Regions from separate parts of the Streptomyces sp. NPDC003635 genome, predicted to be linked through region 1. Evidence: riboswitches for the same ligand, from Rfam matches in the RefSeq annotation. Region 1 holds a riboswitch; the other holds the start of a gene.
The links. A riboswitch is a leader RNA that binds a small molecule or an ion and turns the genes downstream of it on or off. The one in region 1 is predicted to bind glycine.
Positions count from the first base shown of each region.

Region 2: it holds a riboswitch for glycine, as region 1 does, so the genes downstream of both, gcvP (aminomethyl-transferring glycine dehydrogenase) here and gcvT (glycine cleavage system aminomethyltransferase GcvT) in region 1, are expected to answer to the same signal.

Region 1 covers NZ_JBSFOK010000007.1:218,712-229,937, forward strand. Annotated here, with positions in the region: gene ACWDRW_RS09880 (ABC transporter permease) at 1-578, opposite strand, end outside; gene ACWDRW_RS09885 (enhanced serine sensitivity protein SseB C-terminal domain-containing protein) at 901-1,689, opposite strand; gene ACWDRW_RS09890 (enhanced serine sensitivity protein SseB) at 1,860-2,651, opposite strand; gene ACWDRW_RS09895 (AAA family ATPase) at 2,729-3,385, opposite strand; glycine riboswitch at 3,562-3,657, shown strand; glycine riboswitch at 3,658-3,765, shown strand; gene gcvT (glycine cleavage system aminomethyltransferase GcvT) at 3,804-4,922, shown strand; gene gcvH (glycine cleavage system protein GcvH) at 5,021-5,398, shown strand; gene glyA (serine hydroxymethyltransferase) at 5,408-6,673, shown strand; gene ACWDRW_RS09915 (L-serine ammonia-lyase) at 6,734-8,101, shown strand; gene ACWDRW_RS09920 (glycoside hydrolase family 25 protein) at 8,175-8,732, shown strand; gene ACWDRW_RS09925 (NADPH-dependent F420 reductase) at 8,811-9,473, opposite strand; gene ACWDRW_RS09930 (zinc-dependent alcohol dehydrogenase family protein) at 9,557-10,561, opposite strand; gene ACWDRW_RS09935 (AraC family transcriptional regulator) at 10,663-11,226, shown strand, end outside.
Region 2 covers NZ_JBSFOK010000089.1:117-11,342, forward strand. Annotated here, with positions in the region: gene gcvP (aminomethyl-transferring glycine dehydrogenase) at 1-2,816, opposite strand, end outside; glycine riboswitch at 2,991-3,086, opposite strand; gene ACWDRW_RS39415 (PRC-barrel domain-containing protein) at 3,200-3,574, shown strand; gene ACWDRW_RS39420 (DNA polymerase IV) at 3,610-4,992, opposite strand; gene ACWDRW_RS39425 (MerR family transcriptional regulator) at 5,047-5,691, opposite strand; gene ACWDRW_RS39430 (bifunctional nuclease family protein) at 5,953-6,426, opposite strand; gene ftsR (transcriptional regulator FtsR) at 6,511-7,248, opposite strand; gene ACWDRW_RS39440 (FHA domain-containing protein) at 7,269-8,228, opposite strand; gene ACWDRW_RS39445 (DUF881 domain-containing protein) at 8,290-9,123, opposite strand; gene ACWDRW_RS39450 (small basic family protein) at 9,129-9,461, opposite strand; gene ACWDRW_RS39455 (DUF881 domain-containing protein) at 9,458-10,366, opposite strand; gene ACWDRW_RS39460 (sugar phosphate nucleotidyltransferase) at 10,465-11,226, opposite strand, start outside.

The sequences.
Region 1 (11,226 bases):
ATGTGCAGCGGCAGACCCTCCAGGCCGAAGGCACCGCCCTGCAGCGTCGCCGAGATGGCGATGGCGAACAGCAGCAGCGGGAAGGCGAGGAAGGTGTCCATCAGACGGCTGATGATCGTGTCCACCCGCCCTCCGTAGTAGCCCGCCATCACACCGAGGATCGTGCCGATGGTGTTGGACAGGATGGTGGCCCCGAACGCCACGACCAGGGAGACCCAGGAGCCCTCCAGGATCCGGGTGGCGATGTCCCGCCCGAACTTGGGGTCCACACCCAGCGGGTGCTCCGCGCTCATGCCGCCCCAGTCCCCGGCGGGCAGCGAGGTGTTGGGGTCGAGCAGGTCCTGGTTGAAGGCGTTGGGGTCGAGGCCGAAGAGGGCCTGGATGGGACGGGCCAGGACCGCGAGCAGCACCAGCAGGATGACGACGACGCCACCCGCCACGGCGACCTTGTCCTTCTTGAACCGGGACCAGGCGATCTGCCCAAGGGAACGGCCCTCGATCTGCCCCTTGTCGGCGCCGCTGAGCACAGCCTCCGGCTGCGCCTCGGCTGCCCCGGTGGTCTCGATCGGTGCGGTCACAGTGACCCGACCCCTCTCGCCGGTGGTGACCGGCCTACACCCGCCGTGGATTACGGCTTTGTCGACTTGCACTCGATCACAGGATCGACCGACCCCGTGTCTGAGTCGGGAGTCTTCAGCGTCGTCACGATCACCCGCCAGGTCTGGCGGTGAAAGTATGCGTAACCGTGATGATGCGCTAGGGATTCCGTTATCCGAACAGGGGATAACGGACCCCGGACGGTAGGGAGTTGGGACACATCGGACATTTCATGACGTTCGCCATCATCTACGCGCGCAGAAATGTGCCCGGCGCGTGAAGAGGCCGACGGTCCGTCATACGTCAGTAGCCGCCGTGCGCCGGAGGGTAGCCGTATCCCGCGGCGGGTGCCTGGGCCGCGTGCGCCTCACGGTCGTAGAACGGTCGGGCGTTCGCCCGCATCCACATCGCGACCGGGTCGTACTCGTCGGACATCGCCACCGTCGAGACCGGAAGGCCGTCCGGGACCGCCCCGATGGACTGCTGCATCATCGCGCGCACCGAGTCCACCGCGGGCGGGCTGGTGTCGTACACATCCAGGCCGATGGCCAGATACGGCGCACCGAGGGCCGGTTGCACCCAGGCGCGGCGCAAGGTGCGGACCGCGGGGGTGCGGTGGGCGTTCTGCGCGAGCAGGGCGTAGAAGTGCGGGATCTCGATGCCGGGTTCCGAGAGGCGCAGCGGCCCGGCCGGCTGACGGTCGAGGCCGGTGGCGATCCGGCGCAGATCGAGCCAGGGGATGCCGACGCCGCCGCCCTGGGCGTGCGGGTTCAGCCAGAGGCCGAAGTGGTCCGGGTACAGGGTGCGGGCGACGTCGATGCCGTCCACGACCTCGTAGGAACGGTTCCAGCCGCTCGCCGACAACTCCTGGGCGGAGGTGACGCAAGGGGCGTAGCCGTAGCCCTCGACCTCCATGTTCCCGTACTGGGCGTCCGGGGAGCCGGCCTGGCCGTGCCACAACAGCATCCAGATCTGGCCGGAGTTGGGCGTCGCGAGCGCGCGCAGGAGCGCCTCGTAGGCGTCGTACCGCCCGGGCGTGACCTGGCGCAGCATGTGCTCGACCTGACCGGCCGCGATGCCGCTGGCGCTCACCTGTACCGCCCCTTCATCTTCACTCTCGCCCGAGCCGTGACCCTAGCTTAAGGCCGCCCGCCCCTCCGGGACTTGCGGTGGTCGTGCGGCTGCGGCGGCGTGGGGGTCTGTCGCGCCCACGCGGCGGAGCCGCACATCGACCCGGCCCACCGCGCCCCTGGGTTCCCCCGCTAGCCCTGGGTGTAGAAGGGCCGCACCTTTTCACGCATCCAGATCGCCACGGGGTCCTGGGCCGCCATGTCCAGCAGGATGAGGTTCACCGGCCACTTCGTCGGCACCCTGCCCAGGGCCCTGCCCAAAGCATCCATCGGAAGCGTGCGGAGGTCGCCTTCCCAGTTGGAGAGTTCCACTCCCACGAACATCACGGGATCCGCCGTTTCGATGGCGGCCAGACAGCGGCGGGCCGTCGTCACGACTCCCGTGGCGGCGAACTCCGCCGAGGCCGCGGCCAGGAAGTCGACCGGGTCGTCCTGCCAGTCCGGCTCGTACAGCTTGACCCGGCCGCCGCTCGCGGGGCCGTCCAGCGGCGTGCGGCCGACCCGACACAGCTCGGCCACCGCGACCGGCGGGAGGGGTATCCCCACCACGCCGTCGGGGTTGACCGCGATCCCGACCTGCGGGGGCAGGCCGCGGGCGAACTCCACCGCGGGGGCGATGGTGAACGACATGTGCGCGCCGACGACCTGGCGGAACTGCTCCTCGGAGCTGAAGACGGGGACGTAGGCCTGGCCCTCGATCTCCAGCGTGGGCAGGTCCAGGGGGCCGCTGTGCGGGCCGCCGCCGGACGGCAGCGGGACCCACAGGAAGCTGCGCCCCAGGACCTCGATGATCCGGCCGCCCGCCGAGGGCACGCCGAGGGAGGCGGAGAGCACCTCCTCCAGCTCGTTGCCGGGCCATCCGCCGTGCGGATGGGGGTGTGCCTGCGCCGGAAAGTCCGCGGGGAGATCCGCCGGGAAGTCCATCTGTCTGACCGCCTGCCGTAACCACTGCTGTGGCTGAAAAGGCTAGCGCCTCCCGGCGGACCGGGAATCAGCCGGAATCAGCCCGTGAAGCCGATCCGGCGCAGCACTCCCGCCGCGGGCCGGTCGATCAGCACCGCCGACCCGCAGCCCTGGGGCAGTTCCCCCTTCTCCACCGCGCGCAGCAGCCGCCCGGCCGCCGTGCGGTGCCGCAGGAAGGCGTATCGGGACACGCCCCGGCCGCGCTCCCGCTGGCCCTCCAGGGCCTGGTCCGGGGTGACGTCCAGCACGAGCAGGTGCAGGGCGCCGCCCCGGCGCCGGGCCTCGCGGGCGAGCCAGCCGCGTACCCAGGCCTGCGTACCGCAGTCGTGCACGACGACGCCCTGGCCGGAACGGAGGGCTCGCCACAGACCGGCGTAGTGGGCCAGGCGGACGAGGGGGCGGTAGACGGCGTAGGGAAGGAAGCCGGGCATGCGGGCGTCCCAGCGGTCCCGGGTGTCCTGGGAGTCGATGCGGGTGCCCTTCACGGCCCGCTTCATCAGCGTGGACTTGCCGCTGCCGGGCAGGCCGGTGATCACGACGAGGTCCTGGGGCCCGAAGAGCAGCGCGTGCGGGCTGCGACCGCCGCGCTCGCGCAGATCGCGTACGACCGGGGCGCAGCCCTCGAGAACGGGGGCAGCGGGCTGCCGGGGCACCGCGATGCCCGTGGTGGTCGCGTACGCCGTGGTCCTGTTCAACGTGATCGTCCTCCCCTGGGTCAGGTAGAGCACCTGCCCGTTGAGCGTAAAGAGAAGGTAATGCCGTGCGCCTTCCGTTTCTGTACGCGTACCGCCACAGCCCGGTTACAGATGCGGCCCTGCCGGACCGGACCGATGCGTGCAATGATGTCCGCGCCAACTGCATACCGGCCGTTTGAATCCGCGCGGGAGAGTTCCCAGCCTTGAGCTGGGGCGCCGAAGGAGCAAGTCCCTCCCTTGAATCTCTCAGGCCCCGTTACCGCGCGGGCGAGGCACATCTGAAAAGCGGACCGCCCCTGTGGTGGTCCCACCCAAGGTGCAAGCCATGCCCACTGGGGGTCATGGCGAACCTCTCAGGTTCCGATGACAGATGGGGAGGAACGACCTCGCCCGTCATGCCTTGGGAGACATCCGTCCGATGAGCAGCACCGAACCCCGTCGTACCGCCCTCGATGCCCTGCATCGCTCGCTGGGCGCGACCATGACCGACTTCGCCGGCTGGGACATGCCGCTGCGCTACGGCTCCGAGCGGGACGAGCACAACGCCGTGCGCACCAAGGCCGGCCTCTTCGACCTCTCCCACATGGGCGAGATCACCGTGACCGGACCGCAGGCGGCCCGGCTGCTGAACTTCGCCCTGGTCGGGAACATCGCCTCCGTCGGCGTCGGCCGCGCCCGGTACACCATGATCTGCCGGGCCGACGGCGGCATCCTGGACGACCTGATCGTCTACCGGCTCGCGGAGACCGAGTACATGGTCGTCGCCAACGCCTCGAACGCCCAGGTCGTGCTGGACGCCCTGGTGGATCGTTCCGCCGGTTTCGACGCCGAGGTCCGTGACGACCGGGACGCGTACGCGCTGATCGCCGTCCAGGGCCCCGAGTCCCCGGGCATCCTGAAGTCGCTCACCGACGCCGACCTCGACGGCCTGAAGTACTACGCGGGCCTGCCCGGCACCGTCGCGGGCGTCCCGGCGCTGATCGCGCGCACCGGGTACACCGGCGAGGACGGCTTCGAGCTGTTCGTGAAGCCCTCGGACGCCGAGACGCTGTGGCAGGCGCTGACCGAGGCCGGCGCGCCCGTCGGTCTGGTCCCCTGCGGGCTGTCCTGCCGGGACACCCTGCGCCTGGAGGCGGGGATGCCCCTGTACGGGCACGAGCTGACGACCGGCCTCACCCCCTTCGACGCCGGGCTCGGCCGGGTGGTCAAGTTCGAGAAGGAGGGCGACTTCGTCGGGCGCGAGGCGCTCACCGAGGCCGCCGCCCGCGCGGAGGGCAACCCGCCGCGCGTCCTCGTCGGCCTGATCGCCGAGGGCCGCCGGGTCCCGCGCGCCGGGTACCCGGTCGTCGCCGCCGGCCAGGTCATCGGCGAGATCACCTCCGGCGCCCCCTCCCCCACGCTGGGCAAGCCGATCGCCATGGCCTACGTCGACGCCGCGCACTCGGCGCCCGGCACGGCCGGTGTCGGCGTGGACATCCGGGGCAGTCACGAGCCGTACGAGGTCGTGGCGCTGCCGTTCTACAAGCGTCAGAAGTAGTAGCCGTAGGTGATGCTGAGCACATCACCGCTGCTCACGCACGCCTCCAGCAGTCCCCCATTCATCAGCACTCCCCCGCGTACAGGAGAATTCAGGCCATGAGCAACCCCCAGCAGCTGCGCTACAGCAAGGAGCACGAGTGGCTGTCGGTCGCCGAGGACGGCGTCTCGACGGTCGGCATCACGGAGTTCGCGGCCAACGCGCTCGGTGACGTCGTCTACGCCCAGCTCCCCGAGGTCGGCTCCACGGTGACCGCGGGCGAGTCCTGTGGCGAGCTGGAGTCCACCAAGTCGGTCAGCGACCTGTACTCCCCGGTCAGCGGCGAGGTCACCGAGATCAACGAGGACGTCGTCAACGACCCGTCCCTGGTGAACTCCGCCCCCTTCGAGGGCGGCTGGCTGTTCAAGGTACGCGTGGCGGAGGAGCCGGCCGAGCTGCTCTCCGCCGACGAGTACACCGCCTTCTCCGCCGGCTGAGGATCGTAGATGACTCTTCTCAACACTCCCCTGCACGAGCTCGACCCGGAGATCGCCGCCGCGGTCGACGCCGAGGTGGGCCGTCAGCAGTCCACGCTCGAGATGATCGCCTCGGAGAACTTCGCTCCGCTGGCGGTCATGGAGGCGCAGGGCTCGGTCCTGACCAACAAGTACGCCGAGGGCTACCCGGGCCGCCGCTACTACGGCGGCTGCGAGCACGTCGACGTCGCCGAGCAGATCGCCATCGACCGGGTCAAGGAGCTGTTCGGCGCCGCCTACGCCAACGTCCAGCCCCACTCCGGCGCCTCCGCCAACCAGGCCGCGCTGTTCGCGCTGGCCCAGCCCGGCGACACGATCCTCGGCCTGGACCTGGCCCACGGCGGCCACCTCACCCACGGCATGCGGCTGAACTTCTCCGGCAAGCAGTTCAACGTGGTCGCCTACCACGTCGACGAGGCCGGCCTGGTCGACATGGCCGAGGTCGAGCGCCTGGCCAAGGAGCACCGCCCCAAGGTGATCATCGCCGGCTGGTCGGCCTATCCGCGGCAGCTGGACTTCGCCGAGTTCCGTCGGATCGCCGACGAGGTCGAGGCGTACCTGTGGGTCGACATGGCGCACTTCGCCGGGCTGGTCGCGGCGGGGCTGCACCCGAACCCGGTGCCGTACGCCGACGTGGTCACCTCCACCACCCACAAGACCCTGGGCGGGCCGCGCGGCGGCATCATCCTCGCCCGCGGCACCGACTTCGCCAAGAAGCTGAACTCCTCGGTCTTCCCCGGTTTCCAGGGCGGCCCGCTGGAGCACGTGATCGCCGCGAAGGCGGTCTCCTTCAAGGTCGCGGCCTCGGAGGACTTCAAGGAGCGCCAGCGGCGTACGGTGGAGGGTGCCCGCATCCTCGCCGAGCGGCTGACCGCCCCCGACGCCCGTGAGGCCGGGGTGAACGTCCTGTCCGGCGGCACGGACGTGCACCTGATCCTCGTCGACCTGCGCGAGTCCGAGCTGGACGGACAGCAGGCCGAGGACCGACTCCACGAGGTCGGCATCACGGTCAACCGCAACGCCGTCCCCAACGACCCGCGCCCGCCGATGGTGACCTCGGGTCTGCGGATCGGCACCCCGGCCCTGGCCACCCGCGGCTTCACCGCCGAGGACTTCGCCGAGGTCGCGGACGTGATCGCACAGGCGCTGAAGCCGTCGTACGACGTGGAGGCGCTGAAGGCCCGGGTCAAGGCCCTGGCCGACAAGCACCCGCTGTACCCCGGCCTGAGCAAGTAGTAGTTCCCTGGTGGGGGCGCCCAAGGATGTGTGCCCCCACCCCTTTTTGAGGAGTTCCCCGTGGCCATCTCGGTCTTCGACCTGTTCTCGATCGGCATCGGCCCGTCGAGCTCCCACACGGTCGGCCCGATGCGTGCGGCCCGTATGTTCGCCCGCCGACTGCGCAACGAGGGCCTGCTGCCCTCCGTCGCCTCGGTCCGCTCCGAGCTGTACGGCTCGCTGGGCGCGACCGGACACGGCCACGGCACCCCCAAGGCGGTGCTGCTGGGCCTGGAGGGCTCCTCGCCGCGGACGGTGGACGTGGAGACGGCTGACGAGCGGGTCGAGACGATCAAGTCGGCCGGCCGGCTCTCCCTGCTCGGCGAGCACGAGATCCCGTTCTCCTTCGACGACGATCTCGTCCTGCACCGGCGCGAGACGCTGCCGTACCACGCCAACGGCATGACGATATGGGCGTACGACGCCTCGGGGGCCGAGCTCCTGTCGAAGACGTACTACTCCGTCGGCGGCGGCTTCGTCGTGGACGAGGACGCGGTCGGCGCCGACCGCATCAAGCTCGACGACACGGTGCTGAAGTACCCCTTCCGCACGGGTGACGAGCTGCTGCGCCTGACCAAGGAGACGGGTCTTTCGATCTCGTCCCTGATGCTGGAGAACGAGCGGGCCTGGCGGACCGAGGAGGAGATCCGGACCGGTCTGCTGGAGATCTGGCGGGTCATGCAGGCGTGCGTGTCGCGCGGCATGTCCCGGGAGGGCATCCTGCCGGGCGGGCTGCGGGTGCGGCGCAGGGCCGCGATGTCCGCGCGCCAGCTGCGGGCCGAGGGCGATCCGCTCGCGCACGCCATGGAGTGGATCACGCTCTACGCGATGGCGGTCAACGAGGAGAACGCGGCGGGCGGCCGCGTGGTGACGGCCCCGACGAACGGCGCCGCGGGCATCATCCCCGCCGTCCTCCACTACTACATCAACTTCGTGCCGGGCGCCGACGAGGACGGCGTCGTCCGCTTCCTGCTGGCCGCGGGCGCGATCGGCATGCTCTTCAAGGAGAACGCGTCCATCTCCGGCGCCGAGGTCGGCTGCCAGGGCGAGGTGGGCTCGGCGTGCTCGATGGCGGCGGGCGCGCTGGCCGAGGTGCTCGGCGGCTCCCCGGAGCAGGTGGAGAACGCGGCCGAGATCGGCATGGAGCACAACCTCGGCCTGACCTGCGACCCGGTCGGCGGCCTCGTCCAGATCCCGTGCATCGAGCGCAACGGCATGGCCGCGGTGAAGGCGGTCACCGCGGCGAAGATGTCCATGCGCGGCGACGGCTCGCACCTTGTCTCCCTCGACAAGGTCATCAAGACGATGAAGGACACCGGCGCCGACATGAGCGTCAAGTACAAGGAGACGGCGCGGGGCGGGCTCGCGGTGAACATCATCGAGTGCTGAGCGTTCCGGCCGGGCGCATATGGGGCATCAACAACTCCCGTCCCCCCACTCACACTTCAGGGAGTCCCCCACGATGTTGCGCGGCATCGACGTGAGCGCGTACCAGTCCTCGAACTACGACACGGACGGCCTCTCCTTCGTCTTCATCAAGGCGACGGAGGGCCGCTCGTACGTCAACCCGAAGCTGTCGGCCCAGACGAAGCGAGCGCGCGAGGCGGGCCTGGTGGTCGGCTTCTACCACTTCCTCTGGCCCGGCAACCTCTCCGCCCAGGCCGAGTACTTCGTCAAGCACGCCCCGGAGAAGGCAGGTGACATCCTCGCGGTCGACTGGGAGACGACGAGCGACGGCACGCACGCCGGCAACGCGGAGAAGGACCTCTTCATCCGCAAGGTGAAGGAACTGCGGCCGAACAACCCGGTCGTGCTCTACTGCAACAGGAACTACTGGCTCAACATCGACCGGACGTCCTACGCCGGTGACGGCCTCTGGATCGCGGACTACGTCACCGCCGGCAAGCCCCGCATCCGGGCCAAGTGGCGCTTCCACCAGTACACGGACGATCCGCTGGACCGCAACGTCGCGGATTTCGCGAGCAAGGCCGCTCTGCGGGAGTGGGCCCAGAACAACTGAGTGCGGCCCGGCGACAACGAGAAGGGCGCGTCGCCGACGGGCCGCACCTGCCTGTGGAGACCGTCTGAGCGGCCGGCCTCAGGCCCTGAACTCCGGCTTGCGGTCCGGGGAGGCCTCCGCCAGGGCCTTGGTGACCTCCTCGACTCCCGCCCGCAGACCGTAGACGGGGGTGTCGGGCTGCTGGCGCCAGGAGTCGTCGATGCCGCCCGCGTCGACGGTGTCATAGCCGAGTTCGTCGATCAGGGCGCGGACCTTCGCCTTGGCAGCCTCGTCGTCCCCGGCGACCGGGAGGGCCATGCGGTCGGGGTCGCCGGCCGGGCGGTGGCGGTCCAGGATGTCCTGGGCGTAGGTGCCGTTGAAGGCCTTGATCACCGGGTGCCCGAGCTGCCGTTCGGTCCAGCGGCTCTCGGTGAGGCCCTCGTCCTCGATCCCGGCGATCCTCCCGTCCCGCTGCTTCGGGTAGTAGTTGCCGGTGTCGATCACGGCGGCCCCCTCGGCCGCCCCGTCCAGCACACCCGCCGGAAGGTCCGCCACGGCCTTCAGCGGGACGGTGACCACGACGATCTCGGCGCCCCGCGCGGCCTCCTCCACGGGTACGGCGGTCGCCCCGGTCTCCGCCGCCAGCTCGGTGAGCGTCCGGGGTCCGCGTGAGTTGGCGACGGACACCTCGTGCCCGAGGGCGGTGAGCCGCCGGGTGAGGTTTCCGCCGATGTTGCCCGCGCCGATGATGCCGATCTTCATGAGAGTGCCACCCTTCATTGTTGATGCACGCGCATATACCGTGCGCCAACCCCGTCGGCTCTCCGGCTATTCCGCCCGCCCCCTCAGAGCCGTACGACGATCTTCCCCGTATGCCGGTTCGACTCCATCAGCCGGTGGGCGTCCTGGATGCTCTCCAGGCCCTCGAAGACCTCCGCGATCACCGGGCGGAAGCCGCCGTCCGCCAGGCCGGCGTTGAGGAAGGCGGTGGAGCGGCGGCGGCCGCCAGGGGTGACGGCGAGGGCCATGTTGGCGTACGTGTGGATCGTGAAGGGCCAGTTGAAGGGGATCTCGGTGGGGCGGCCGTCCAGCCAGCCGTAGACGACCGCGCAACCGCCCTCCGCGAGGGCGCCCGCCACCTCCTTGAAGCCAGGGCCGCCGATCGCGTCGAAGATCACCTCCACGCCTCGGCCGTCGGTGACGCGGCGGACCTCCTCGGCCACCGTCCCCTCGCCCGCGCCGTCGGTCACGATCACCTCTGCCGCGCCCAGGTCCAGCAACTGCTTGCGCTTGTCCTCCGTGCGGGTCGTGACCACCGGGATCGCGCCCACGCGCCGGGCGACCTGGATCGCCGCCGTGCCGACACCGCTGGACCCGCCGGTGATCAGGACGTGGTCCCCGGGGCGCAGGCCCGCCGTCTCCAGCAGGCCGCCGTAGGCGGTGGTGTACGTCAGCCAGGCGGCGGCCCCGGCCACCGGGTCGACGGAGGCGGGGCGCCGTACGACGGCGGACTGCGGCAGGACGACCCGCTCGGCGTACACGCCCTGGGTGCCGAACTCGATCCCGGGTCCTGTCATCACCGGGTCGCCGACAGCGAGTTCGGTGACGCCCTCACCGACCGCCTCCACGACGGCGGAAGCCTCGTAGCCGAGCCGGGAGCCCGGGAGCGTCGGCTGGTAGTAGTAGGCGCCCGAGCGGAAGAGGGCTTCGGCGCGGTTCAGGCCCAACGCCTCGACGCGGAGGGTGACTTCACCCGGTCCGGGCCTCTCGGGCAGGGGCGCGTCCTCGATCACCAGCACCTCGGGGCCGCCGATCTCATGAAAGAGCACGGTACGTGCGGTAGTTGGCATGAAAACGACGGTACGAGGGCGCCGTGAGACGATCCATGTCCGTCGGTCTCTTATTCATGTCTCTTCGTCTCGCTGGTCAATATGGGCGCTATGGTGCGGGCATGGATGTCCTCAGCGACGCCGTCGCCGCCATGCGCACCGGGCGGCCGCACTCCTCCCGCCAGGACAAGTACGGACCCTGGGGCATGCGCTTCGAGGCCTCGTCCGGCGCCGGGTTCCATGTACTGCTCAGGGGGTCCGCCTGGCTGATCCCCGGGCACGGCGAACCGGTCCAACTCGCCCCCGGTGACGTGGTGTTCCTGGCGAGCGGCAGCGGACACGGGGTGGCCAGCGACCTGGACGTGCCGATGGAGGAGGTGCGGCTCAAGGACGACGGCACCTGGCCGGAGCTGTCCCCCGATCCGGTGGGCTCGGGGCCCCCGACCACCGTCATGCTGTGCGGCGCGTACCTGCTGGACCGCTCCCGCGCCCACCCGCTGCTGACCGAGCTGCCCGAGGTGGTGCATCTGCCCGCCCGCGTCGGCACGCACCGCTCACTGCGGGCGGCGGTGGAGCTGCTGGGCGCCGAGCTGGCGGACCCCCAACCGGGCTCGGACACCATCGTGACCTCGCTGCTGGACACCCTGCTGCTCTACATCCTGCGGGCCTGGTGGCTGCGGGAGCGC
Region 2 (11,226 bases), on a different contig from region 1:
CGGCGCACCGGCGGCCAGTACTTGTCCGCGGCCGAGACCCCGGCCGGGAACACGGCCTCCGCACGGCTGTACGCGTGCTCCCACTCCCCACCCAGCGCGGCGGAGGTGTGCGGAGCGTTCCGCAGCGGGTTGTCGTCCGCGGCCCACTCCCCGGCACCGACCTTCTCGATCTCCCCGCGAATCGCGATCATCGCCTCGCAGAACCGGTCCAGCTCGCCGAGGTCCTCGGACTCGGTCGGCTCGATCATCAACGTGCCGGCCACCGGGAAGGACATCGTCGGCGCGTGGAAGCCGTAGTCGATGAGCCGCTTGGCCACGTCGTCGACGCTCACCCCGGTCGCCTTCGTCAGCGGGCGCAGATCGATGATGCACTCGTGCGCGACCAGACCGCCCGGCCCGGTGTAGAGCACGGGGTAGTGCGGCTCGAGACGCTTGGCGATGTAGTTGGCGGACAGCACGGCCACCTGCGTGGCCCGCTTCAGCCCCTCACCGCCCATGAGCCGGACGTACGCCCACGAGATCGGCAGGATCCCGGCCGAGCCCCACGGCGCCGCCGAGATCGGCCCCACCCCGGTCTCCGGCCCGGCGGCCGGCTGCATCGGGTGGTTGGGCAGGTACGGCGCCAGGTGCTCGCGCACCGCCACCGGACCGACGCCGGGGCCACCGCCGCCGTGCGGGATGCAGAAGGTCTTGTGCAGGTTCAGGTGCGAGACGTCACCGCCGAAGTGGCCCGGCTTGGCCAGCCCCACCAGGGCGTTGAGGTTGGCGCCGTCGACGTAGACCTGCCCGCCCGCCTCGTGCACCTGCGCGCAGATGTCGGCGACGTGCTCCTCGAAGACGCCGTGCGTCGAGGGGTACGTGATCATCAGCACCGACAGCTCGTCGCGGTACTGCTCGATCTTCGCCCGCAGGTCCTCGACGTCGATCTCGCCGTCCTCGGCGGTCTTGACGACGACGACCTTCATCCCGGCCATCACGGCGCTGGCGGCGTTCGTGCCGTGCGCGGAGGAGGGAATGAGGCAGACGGTGCGCTGCTCGTCCCCGTTGGCGCGGTGGTAGCCGCGTACGGCGAGCAGACCGGCCAGCTCACCCTGCGACCCGGCGTTGGGCTGCAGCGAGACCTTGTCGTAGCCGGTGACCTCGGCGAGACGTTCCTCCAGCTCACGGATGAGCGTGAGGTAGCCCTCGGCCTGCTCGGCGGGGGCGAAGGGGTGCAGCTGCCCGAACTCGGGCCAGGTGACCGGCTCCATCTCGGTCGTGGCGTTGAGCTTCATCGTGCAGGAACCCAGCGGGATCATGCCGCGGTCCAGCGCGTAGTCACGGTCCGCGAGGCGGCGCAGGTAGCGCAGCATCGCGGTCTCGGACCGGTGCTCGTGGAAGACCGGGTGGGTCAGGTACTCGTCACCGCGCAGCGCCTCCTGCGACAGCGCGTCCTCGACCTCGGCGTCCAGCGCCTCGATGTCCCCCTCGACGCCGAACGCGCTCCACACGGCGCCCAGCTGGGCCCGCGCGGTGGTCTCGTCGCAGGCGACGGAGACGTGGTCGGCATCGACGAGGCGCAGGTTGACGCCGTTCTCACGGGCGGCGGCGACGACCTCGGCGGCCCGACCGGGAACCCGCGCGGTGACCGTGTCGAAGAAGGATCCGTGCACGACCTCCACACCGCCCGCGGTGAGCCCCGCGGCGAGGATCGTGGCGTACCGGTGCACGCGCCGGGCGATGCTCCTCAGGCCTTCGGGGCCGTGGTAAACGGCGTACATGCCGGCCATCACGGCCAGCAGCACCTGCGCGGTGCAGATGTTGCTGGTCGCCTTCTCGCGCCGGATGTGCTGCTCACGCGTCTGGAGCGCGAGCCGGTAGGCCCTGTTCCCGTCCGCGTCCACGGACACTCCGACCAGCCGCCCGGGCAGGCTGCGGGCGAACTTCTCGTGTACGGCCATGTAGCCGGCGTGCGGACCGCCGAAGCCCATCGGAACACCGAAGCGCTGGGTGGTGCCCACCGCGATGTCCGCGCCCAGCTCACCGGGAGAGGTCAGCAGCGTCAGCGCCAGCAGATCGGCGGCGACGGTGACGAGCGCGCCGAGCTCATGGGCCTGGTCGATGACGGCCTTGATGTCCCGTACGGCACCGGAGGCGCCGGGGTACTGGAGGAGCACGCCGTTGATCTCGCGGGAGGAGATCTCGGCCGGGATGCCCTCGCTGAGGTCGGCGACGACGACCTCGACACCGGTCGGCTCGGCGCGGGTCTCGATCACGGCGATGGTCTGCGGCAGGACGTCCGCGTCGACCAGGAAGAGGCCCTTCTTGTTCTTGCCCATGCGCCGGGACAGGGCCATGGCCTCGGCCGCGGCGGTCCCCTCGTCGAGCAGGGAGGCGCCGGAGGTGGGCAGCCCGGTGAGGTCGGCGACCGTGGTCTGGAAGTTCAGCAGCGCTTCGAGCCGCCCCTGGGAGATCTCGGGCTGGTACGGCGTGTAGGCGGTGTACCAGGCGGGATTCTCCATCACGTTCCGCAGGATCACCGGCGGGGTGAAGGTCCCGTAGTAACCGAGTCCGATCATGGAATCGAGGACCTGGTTACGGTCGGCCAGCGACCGCAGCTCGGCCAGCACCTCGGCCTCGGTACGCGCACCCGGCAGATCGAGGGAGTCGGCGTTCTTGATCACGTCCGGCACCGCGGCGGCGGTGAGCTCGTCGAGCGATCCGTACCCGACCTGGGCCAGCATCTTGGCCCGAGCCTCATGGTCAGGGCCGATATGACGCTGCTCGAAGGGAATCCCCTGCTCGAGCTCTGCGAGCGGAATGCGGTGGGCGGTCATTGCGGAGGCCTCCTGGTCTGACGCGACCTGCGAGGGGTACCACGGCGCGGGTACCCGGACGGCCTCCCCCTCTGTCATCTCAACCTGAGAGCTTCACCGGGGCCCGAGGGCACCCGGCTTTCACCGTCGGTGAGAGCGGAAGCCGTCGACACCCGCCCTGCTTTCCAGAGTGACCTCGTCCGTGCGGTACGTGGGCCTGAGAGATTCCGGGGAGGATTTGCTCCTTCGGCGCCTCCGATGATGTCTGGAGGACTCTCCCGCACGGGGTCAGCAGCCGCTGCCAGGGTACCAGCGAGGTCAACGACCGGGCGTTCGAGTGGCCGCTTCACCCAATGTGCTCTTTCGTAGTGCTTACGGATGAGTTGCGACCAAGTGGAGGGCCCGTGCAGACCGACATCGATCCGCGCAACCTGATCGGCCGCAAGGCGTTCGACCGAGACGGCACGAAGATCGGCACGATCGACGAGGTCTATCTCGACGACGCGACCGGCGTACCGGAGTGGGCAGCCATACGCACCGGCCTGTTCAGCAGGGACGCCTTCGTGCCCCTGGAACCCAGCGAGCTGATCGAGGGCACCCTGCACGTCCCCTTCGAACGCGCCCTGATCAAGGACGCCCCCGACTTCGGCGTGGGCCGCCACCTCTCCCCCGAACAGGAACTGCAGCTCTACCACCACTACGGCCTGGACATCACCCCACCTCCCTCCCCGGACCACGACTTCGGCAACTTGGCCGGCACAGAAGACGCCGACACGTAAACCTCCCCCTGTGGGCTGAGGTGCCCGGCCTCCGCTCACGCCCCGACCCCGTCCACCGGCACATCGGGTCTGACCGGCACCAAGGGCAACGGCTCCGCGACCGAGAGCGCCGGATCGTCCACCCGAAAGGTCCGCACCCTTCCCGGCTCGGACTGCGGCGTCTCGAACCGCACGGTCACCCGCCCCAGCCCACTGCCCTGCACCCACCCATGCCCGAACTCGGCGTGCCGCACGTCATGCCCCGCGGCCCACCGCCGCTCGGCGGCACCGACGACCTCCCCCGCCGAGCCCGCGGCCTCACCGGCCGCATCCCCGTCCTCCGCACCCGTCTCCGCGGCCAGCTCACCCGCGGCCTGCGCGAACAAGTCCTCCTGCGTGAAGTCGGCCAGCCCACTCACCCCCACCCCCAGCAGCCGCACACCCCCCGTCGTGTCCACCGACTCCAGCAACCGGGCAGCCGCCTCCCGCACCACCGAAGGATCATCCGTGGGCCCCCGCAAGGTCTCGGACCGCGTCAGGGTCGAGAAGTCGTACCGCCGCACCTTCAACACGATCGTCCGCCCGGACAGCCCGGCGCCCCGCAACCGCCGCACACACCGGTCGGCCAGCCGCTGCACCTCGAGCCCCACCCGCACCCGGTCGTGGATGTCGACGTCGTACGTGTCCTCCACGGACACCGACTTCGTCTCACGCTCGGCCACCACGGGCCGCTCGTCACGAGCCATTGCCATCGCGTACAGCGCATGCCCATGCGCCTTCCCGAGGAGCCGTACGAGCTCGTCCTCTCCCGCCTCGGCCAGCTCGTCGACCGTATGGATCCCGGCCCGCCGCAGATGATCACCCGTGGCCGGCCCCACCCCCGGCAGGGTCCGCACCGACATCGGCCCCAACAGCGCCCGCTCGGTCCCCGGCTCGATCAGCACCAGCCCGTCCGGCTTGGCCTGCTCCGACGCGATCTTCGCCAGCATCTTGGACGCCGCGAGCCCCACCGACCCCGTCAGCCCCGTGACCGCCCGTATGTCGGCGCGCAGCTTCACCCCCGCCAGCCGCGCCGACTCCGCGTCCCAGGCCGCGCCCCCGGCCTCCAGATCCACGAAGGCCTCATCGAGGCTGAGTGGCTCCACGAGCGGCGACAGGGCGCCCAGCAGGCCCATGACCTGCTCGCTGATCGACCGGTAGAACCCGAAGCGCGGCACCAGATACGCGGCGTTCGGCGCGAGCCGACGCGCCTGCGCCATGGGCATCGCCGAGTTCACGCCGAAGACCCGGGCCTCGTACGACGCCGTCGCCACCACGCCACGCGGCCCGAGCCCACCGACGATCACGGCCTTCCCGCGCAGGCTCGGCTTGGACGCCTGCTCCGCCGAGGCGAAGAAGGCATCCATGTCGAGGTGCAGGATGGTCGGCGCGCTTCTCACATGTCCGATGCTGCCCTACGCCACTGACAATGCCCCCGGAGCACGACGTGCTGCTCAGACCGCCCGGTTCCGCCGCCGCGCCAGCTCGTCCGCCGGATTGGGACCGACGAGCGTCTCGCCGGTGTCGATCCGCTCCCCGTGCAGCTGTGACAGCGCGCTCTCGACGTCCCGCCAGACCACACCCACCGCGATCCCGAAGATGCCCTGACCACCCTGGAGCAGCGCGTGCACCTCGTCGGGCGAGGTGCACTCGTAGACCGTGGCACCGTCGCTCATGAGCGTCATCCGCTCCAGATCACGAAAGCCCCGCTCCCGCAGATGCTGCACGGCGGTACGGATGTTCTGCAGCGACACCCCGGTGTCCAGGAACCGCTTGACGATCTTCAGGACGACGACGTCCCGAAAGCTGTACAGGCGCTGCGTCCCCGACCCGTAGGCGGGCCGCACACTCGGCTCGACGAGCCCGGTGCGCGCCCAGTAGTCCAGTTGCCGATAGGTGATGCCGGCGGCCGCACAGGCCGTCGGCCCGCGGTAACCGATCTGCTCCGACGCCATCGACGTCGCCCCTCCGCTGCTCGGCACGGCCGCCGGTCGCTGCGGAGCGTGGTCGGCCGCGCTGCCGTGAAGCGGGTACGGACCGCTCTCCCCGAGACTGCGTCCGGGGGCACCCCCAGCCGTACCGTCGCCGCTGCTTCTCACGCCGACCTCCGTCCTTGACCTGCCTTCTCGACGGTAGGCAGTCACCAGGGGTGCGTCAACGATCGCCACACTCGGCACGCCGAGTGATAATCACCCTAGGAGTGGTTTCCCGTACCCCACCGCGGGGAAAGGCTAGCCGAATGCACTGGGGTCGGGCCGTAGGACGCTCTCACTCGCCGCTGGCAATTGCCGAGGCCCGAGCCGCGAGCCGCCCCTGACCGCCCGTCGCGAACCGCTGGTCGGCCGGGCCGCAGCGGCGGCTCACTGGCTGCTGGTGCCGAAGTCCTCGGGCGAGATCTGGTCGAGGAACTCGCGGAACTTCTCCACCTCGTCCTCCTGCTCGTCGGGGATGGCGATGCCGGCGTCGTCGAGCACCCCGTCGCTGCCGTAGATCGGCGTTCCGGTGCGCAGGGCCAGCGCTATGGCATCGGACGGGCGGGCGCTCACCTCGACCCCGCTGGCGAAGACCAGCTCCGCGTAGAAGACGCCTTCACGCAGGTCGGTGATGCGCACTTCGGTGAGCTCCTGGCCGACGGCCTCCAGCACGTCCTTGAACAGGTCGTGGGTCAGCGGTCGAGCGGGGGCCATGCCCTGCTGGGCGAAGGCGATGGCCGTCGCCTCCCCCGGCCCGATCCAGATGGGGAGGTAGCGGTCGCCTCCCACTTCGCGCAGGAGCACGATCGGTTGGTTGGAGGGCATTTCGACCCGGACACCTACGACATCGAGCTCGTTCACACAGCAACCCTAGGCCGTGCCCGGGATGTTTGGGTAGTCGGGCAGGAAACGGGCGGCCGATCCGGCCCTCCGTACCCCTCCGGCTCAGGGCAGCCGCACGCCGAGCGCGGTCTGCACGAGTGCCGCGTGCAGCCTCACCGTGAGCCCCGCCAGCTCCTTCGTACGGGCCTCGGCCAGCGCCCTGGTCTGCGGGTTGCGGTGGCGTCTGAGCGGCGCCACGACCTGGTCCACGAGCCCGGCCTCACGGTCCGCGGCGGCCTTCATGACCCGCAGATGCCGCGGCTCGATCCCGAACCGCCCCAGCTCGGTGACGAGGGCGGCCACGGTGACCGCCTCGGCGTCGTACACCCCGTCCGGCAGCGGCGCGATCAGCCCGTACGACTCCCACTCCTCGAGCTCGCGCTCACCGATCTCCGCGGCGGCCATCAGCTCGCTCCGCCCGATCCGAGCGGCCGTGGGAGCCTCGGAGAGCTCCGGCCCGCCCTCGCCGTCCCGCTGGCGGCCCACGGTCGGCAGGGCTACGGCCTCACCGCGCTCCATGGCGTCCAGGTGCTCCCGGATCACCTTCAGGGGCAGATAGTGGTCCCGCTGCATCCTCAGCACATGGCCGAGCCGCTCGACGTCGTCCACGCTGAACTTGCGGTACCCCGACGGGGTCCGCCGCGGCTCGACAAGGCCCTCGGACTCCAGGAAGCGGATCTTGGAGATGGTGACTTCGGGGAACTCGTCGCGCAGGACGTTCAACACCGTGCCGATGCTCATCAGCCCGTTGTCCGTGGCGGCGGCGCCGTGTCCGGCACCGCCGCTCGGTGTATGAAGCATGGACCTTCTCCGGGGGAGGGTCAGTAGCCTCGCTGGCTCGCGTAGAAGACCAGCCGGTACTTTCCGATCTGCACCTCGTCACCGTTCGACAGGGCGACCTGGTCGATCCGCTCGCGGTTGACGTACGTGCCGTTCAGGCTGCCCACGTCAGCCACCGTGAACGAGCCGTCCGGGCTCCGGCGGAACTCCACGTGCCGACGCGAGACGGTGACGTCGTCCAGGAAGATGTCGCTCTGCGGATGACGACCTGCGGTTGTCAGGTCGCTGTCCAGCAGGAAGCGGCTGCCCGAGTTCGGCCCACGGCGCACCACCAGGAGCGCGGAGCCGAGCGGCAGCGCCTCGACGGCCGCCTGCGCCTCGGGGGACAGCGCCGGAATCGGCGTCTGCCCGGTGGCCTCGGCCTCGTAGGCCTCGAGACCGGAGATGGAGATCGTGGACGTGGTCTCGGACGGACGCTCGGGCACGGCGCCCGCCCGCAGCGGAGCACCGCAGTTGGAACAGAAGCGACTGTTCTCCGCGTTGCGGTTACCGCACCTCGTGCACACCAGGGCCGACATGGACGGATCCTCCTGCCGCGGCTGCCCCGCCGGGGCATTGGACGCGTACGGGTCGGCGGAAAACCCTCCACCCGTACTTGAGGTTGACGGTTGGCCGAAACCTATGCCTGCGGACTGGGCAGGGTCAACAGACGGCGCGCCCTGACCTCCGGAAATGTCACCGCCCGGACCACCGACCTGGTCCCGGAACAACGGCCGCTGGCCCTCTGCGTCAGGCTGCGCGCGGTGCCGGGCAGTGGCATTTTCGTTGCCCTGCCGCGCGCTCTTGCCGAACAACTTCGCAAACAACTTCACGGGCGATTCCCCTTGACTGAAACAGACCCGCCCGTGGGGCAGGACGAACCCTGACTGCACACTTCGGCCGACCCGGACATCCTCACAACGTCCGTATCCACCAGACAGTTTCCACCACGCACCACCCATTCGGTGCGCCGACCCCCCGCAACCTCATGCCCTCGCCGGACGTCCCCCATGCACCGCCGATTCACCGCGAGGACGACCGAGCGTAGTCAGGCCGCTGCGCGGCTCGCAAGGCGTCCACAACGATCTTGTCCGACCGCTCGACAGTCACGGTGGCCTGCTCCTTCTCGAGAGTCTGCACCACGCCTCCAGGGATGTTGAGCGCCGGTTCGAGATCCTGCGGCTTGCCGATGACCTTGAAACGATAGGGCGCGTTGATCTTGTTCCCGTCGACGCTCACGGAGTTCTCCGAATCCGTCAGATAGGTACCCGCCACCACGCGTACCCCGTTCACCTGGATCGCCTCCGCGCCGGCCGCACGCAACTCCTGAATGGCGTCGAGCAGCATGTCCGCCTCGACCGTCCCCTTCGTGTCGTCGATGGTCACCGTGATGCCGGGTCCCTGCGCGGCCACCGTGCCCGCCAGAATGCCGAGTTGCCGCTCCTTCTCGACCGTCTGCCTGCGAGCCTCCTCGGCCTGGTTCGAACTGTTCTCCAGTTCGTCCCGCTGCTTCTCGAGTCCCTGCTTCTCGTCCTCAAGACGCTGAGTACGGTCGTCCAGTTCATCGAGGATGCGGACAAGATCCTCCTGACGCGCGCCGCGCAGGGCGTCATCCCCGTCACTGTTGGACGCGACCTGCACCGCCAGGCCGAAGCCGAGGCCGAACAGCAGCAGGGCGACGATCAGTTGGGCCCGGGTGACCCGCGGCGGCCACAGCCCCTTGGCGAGCCGCTGGCGGCCGGTGAGCTCGGAGCTGGCCTCGGCAGCCGGTTCCGCGGCCTCGGGCGCCTCGGCCGGGACCTCCTCGGGCAGTTCCTTGCGGAGTCTGGTCTCGCGCGTCTCGTCCTGGTTGCTCATCGGCCTCACGCCCGGAACACGTGCCGACGGATCGCCGCGGCGTTCGAGAAGATACGGATGCCGAGAACCACGACGACGCCGGTGGACAGCTGCGCCCCCACGCCCAACTTGTCGCCCAGGAACACAATCAGCGCGGCCACGACCACGTTCGACAGGAACGAGACCACGAAGACCTTGTCGTCGAAGATGCCGTCGAGCATGGCCCGCAGACCACCGAAGACGGCGTCCAGCGCCGCGACGACGGCGATCGGCAGATAAGGCTCGACGACCGCCGGAACCTCAGGCCGGACCAACAGGCCGGCCACGACTCCCACGACGAGGCCCAGTACGGCGATCACGATGTGCCCTTCTCGGTGTTCTCGGTGTTCGGCTGTGCTGTTCGTACGGTCACGCTGGGTGCCGCGGGCAGCCGGAGATCGTCCTCCGTGGAGATGCCGGTCCGGATGCCGAAGTTCTCCTGCAGGGCATGCAGATACAACCCGTCGGCGCTGTCCTGGAACCTGCTGCTCAGCTGCTCCCCGTCCCCCACCGCGAGCACCGTGTACGGCGGCACCAGCGGCTTGTTGTCGACCAGTATGGCGTCACCGGCTGCCCTGATCGCCGACAGCGCCGTCAGCCGCTGCCCGTTGATCGAGATGGCCTCGGCCCCCGACTCCCACAGGCCATTGACCACCCGCTGCATGTCCCGGTCCCGGACCCGACCGGTGTCGGAGAACCCGGTGGTCTCACGCGGGTCCCCGTCGCCGCCCCCGCTGGAGTCCTTGGCGTCGTTGACGACCAGTTTCACGCCGGGGCCGTGCACCTCCACGGCTCCGGCGAGGATGCCCACCAGCTCGGCCTGCTCACCGCCGCTCTCCTTGAGCGCCTCGCGCTGGCGCGCGCTCACGTCGTCACGCAGCTTGTCGACGCTGTCCTCGAGCTCGTCCGCGGCCTCGGTCTCCTGATCGATCCGGTCGATCAGCTCCTCGCGCTCCTTCGCCACGACGGGAGCCGCGACCCGCGCCTGGGCCGCACCGACGGTGACGACCAGAGCCGCGAGCACCAGGCCGGCCGCGAGCCCCAGCTTCGCCCGGAGCGTCTTCGGCAGACCGCCGTCAGCGGCCTTCTTCCGGGCCGCCGCCTCGGCGTAACCGTCATCGAGGCTGTGGTCCATGACGTTGGTGAGCAGCGACATGGAGGCGTCCGGACGCGAGGGGCGCGTGGGAATGCTCCGAACGGGGGGCTGCTGCGGCATGCCGCACATCGTCGCACGTCGCGCGCAGTACCTCCGAATGGCCCCACCGGCGTGCCGGACAGGCCCCCTTGGGGACACTTGTCCGGCACACGCGCGTAGTGCCCGTTTCAGCGACCGGCGCTGTCCACCACCGCCGACCACTCGTCGAGCAGAGCCTGCGCGGAGGCGTCGTCCGGACCCTCCGCCCACAGATGGGTGACCGCCTCGGCAGGATCCGGCAGCACCATCACCCAGCGCCCGTCGGCCTCGACCACGCGTACCCCGTCCGTGGTGTCCACGGACCGGTCTCCGGCCGCTTCCACGACCCGCCGCATGACCAGCCCCTTGACCGCCCACGGAGTCGCCAGATCGCGCTTGAGGACATGCGCCCGCGGAATCCGCGCGTCGATCTGGCTGAGGGTGAGCTGCGTCCGCGCCACCAGACCGATCAGCCGTACGAAGGCCGCCGTGCCGTCGAAGACGCTGCTGAACTCCGGGACGATGAACGCGCCCTTCCCGTCACCACCGAAGATGGTGGTCTCGTCCCGCCCGACCCGGGTCAGGTCGTCGGGCGAGGTCGTCGTCCACTCCACCTGCGTCCCGTGGTACGCCGCCACCTGCTCGGCGATCCTGGTGGTCGTCACCGGCAGCGCCACACGCCCGCTGCGCCGCTCAGCGGCGACCAGGTCGAGCAGAACGAGCAGCGCCCGGTCGTCCTCGACGATCCGCCCCTTCTCGTCGACCAGCGACAGCCGCTCACCGACGGGGTCGAACCGCACGCCGAACGCGGCCCGCGCGGAAGCGACGATCTCCCCGAGCCGCACGAGCCCCGAGCGCCGGGCGTCGGCCGTCTCCGTGGGCCGGGACTCGTCCAGACCGGGATTGATGGT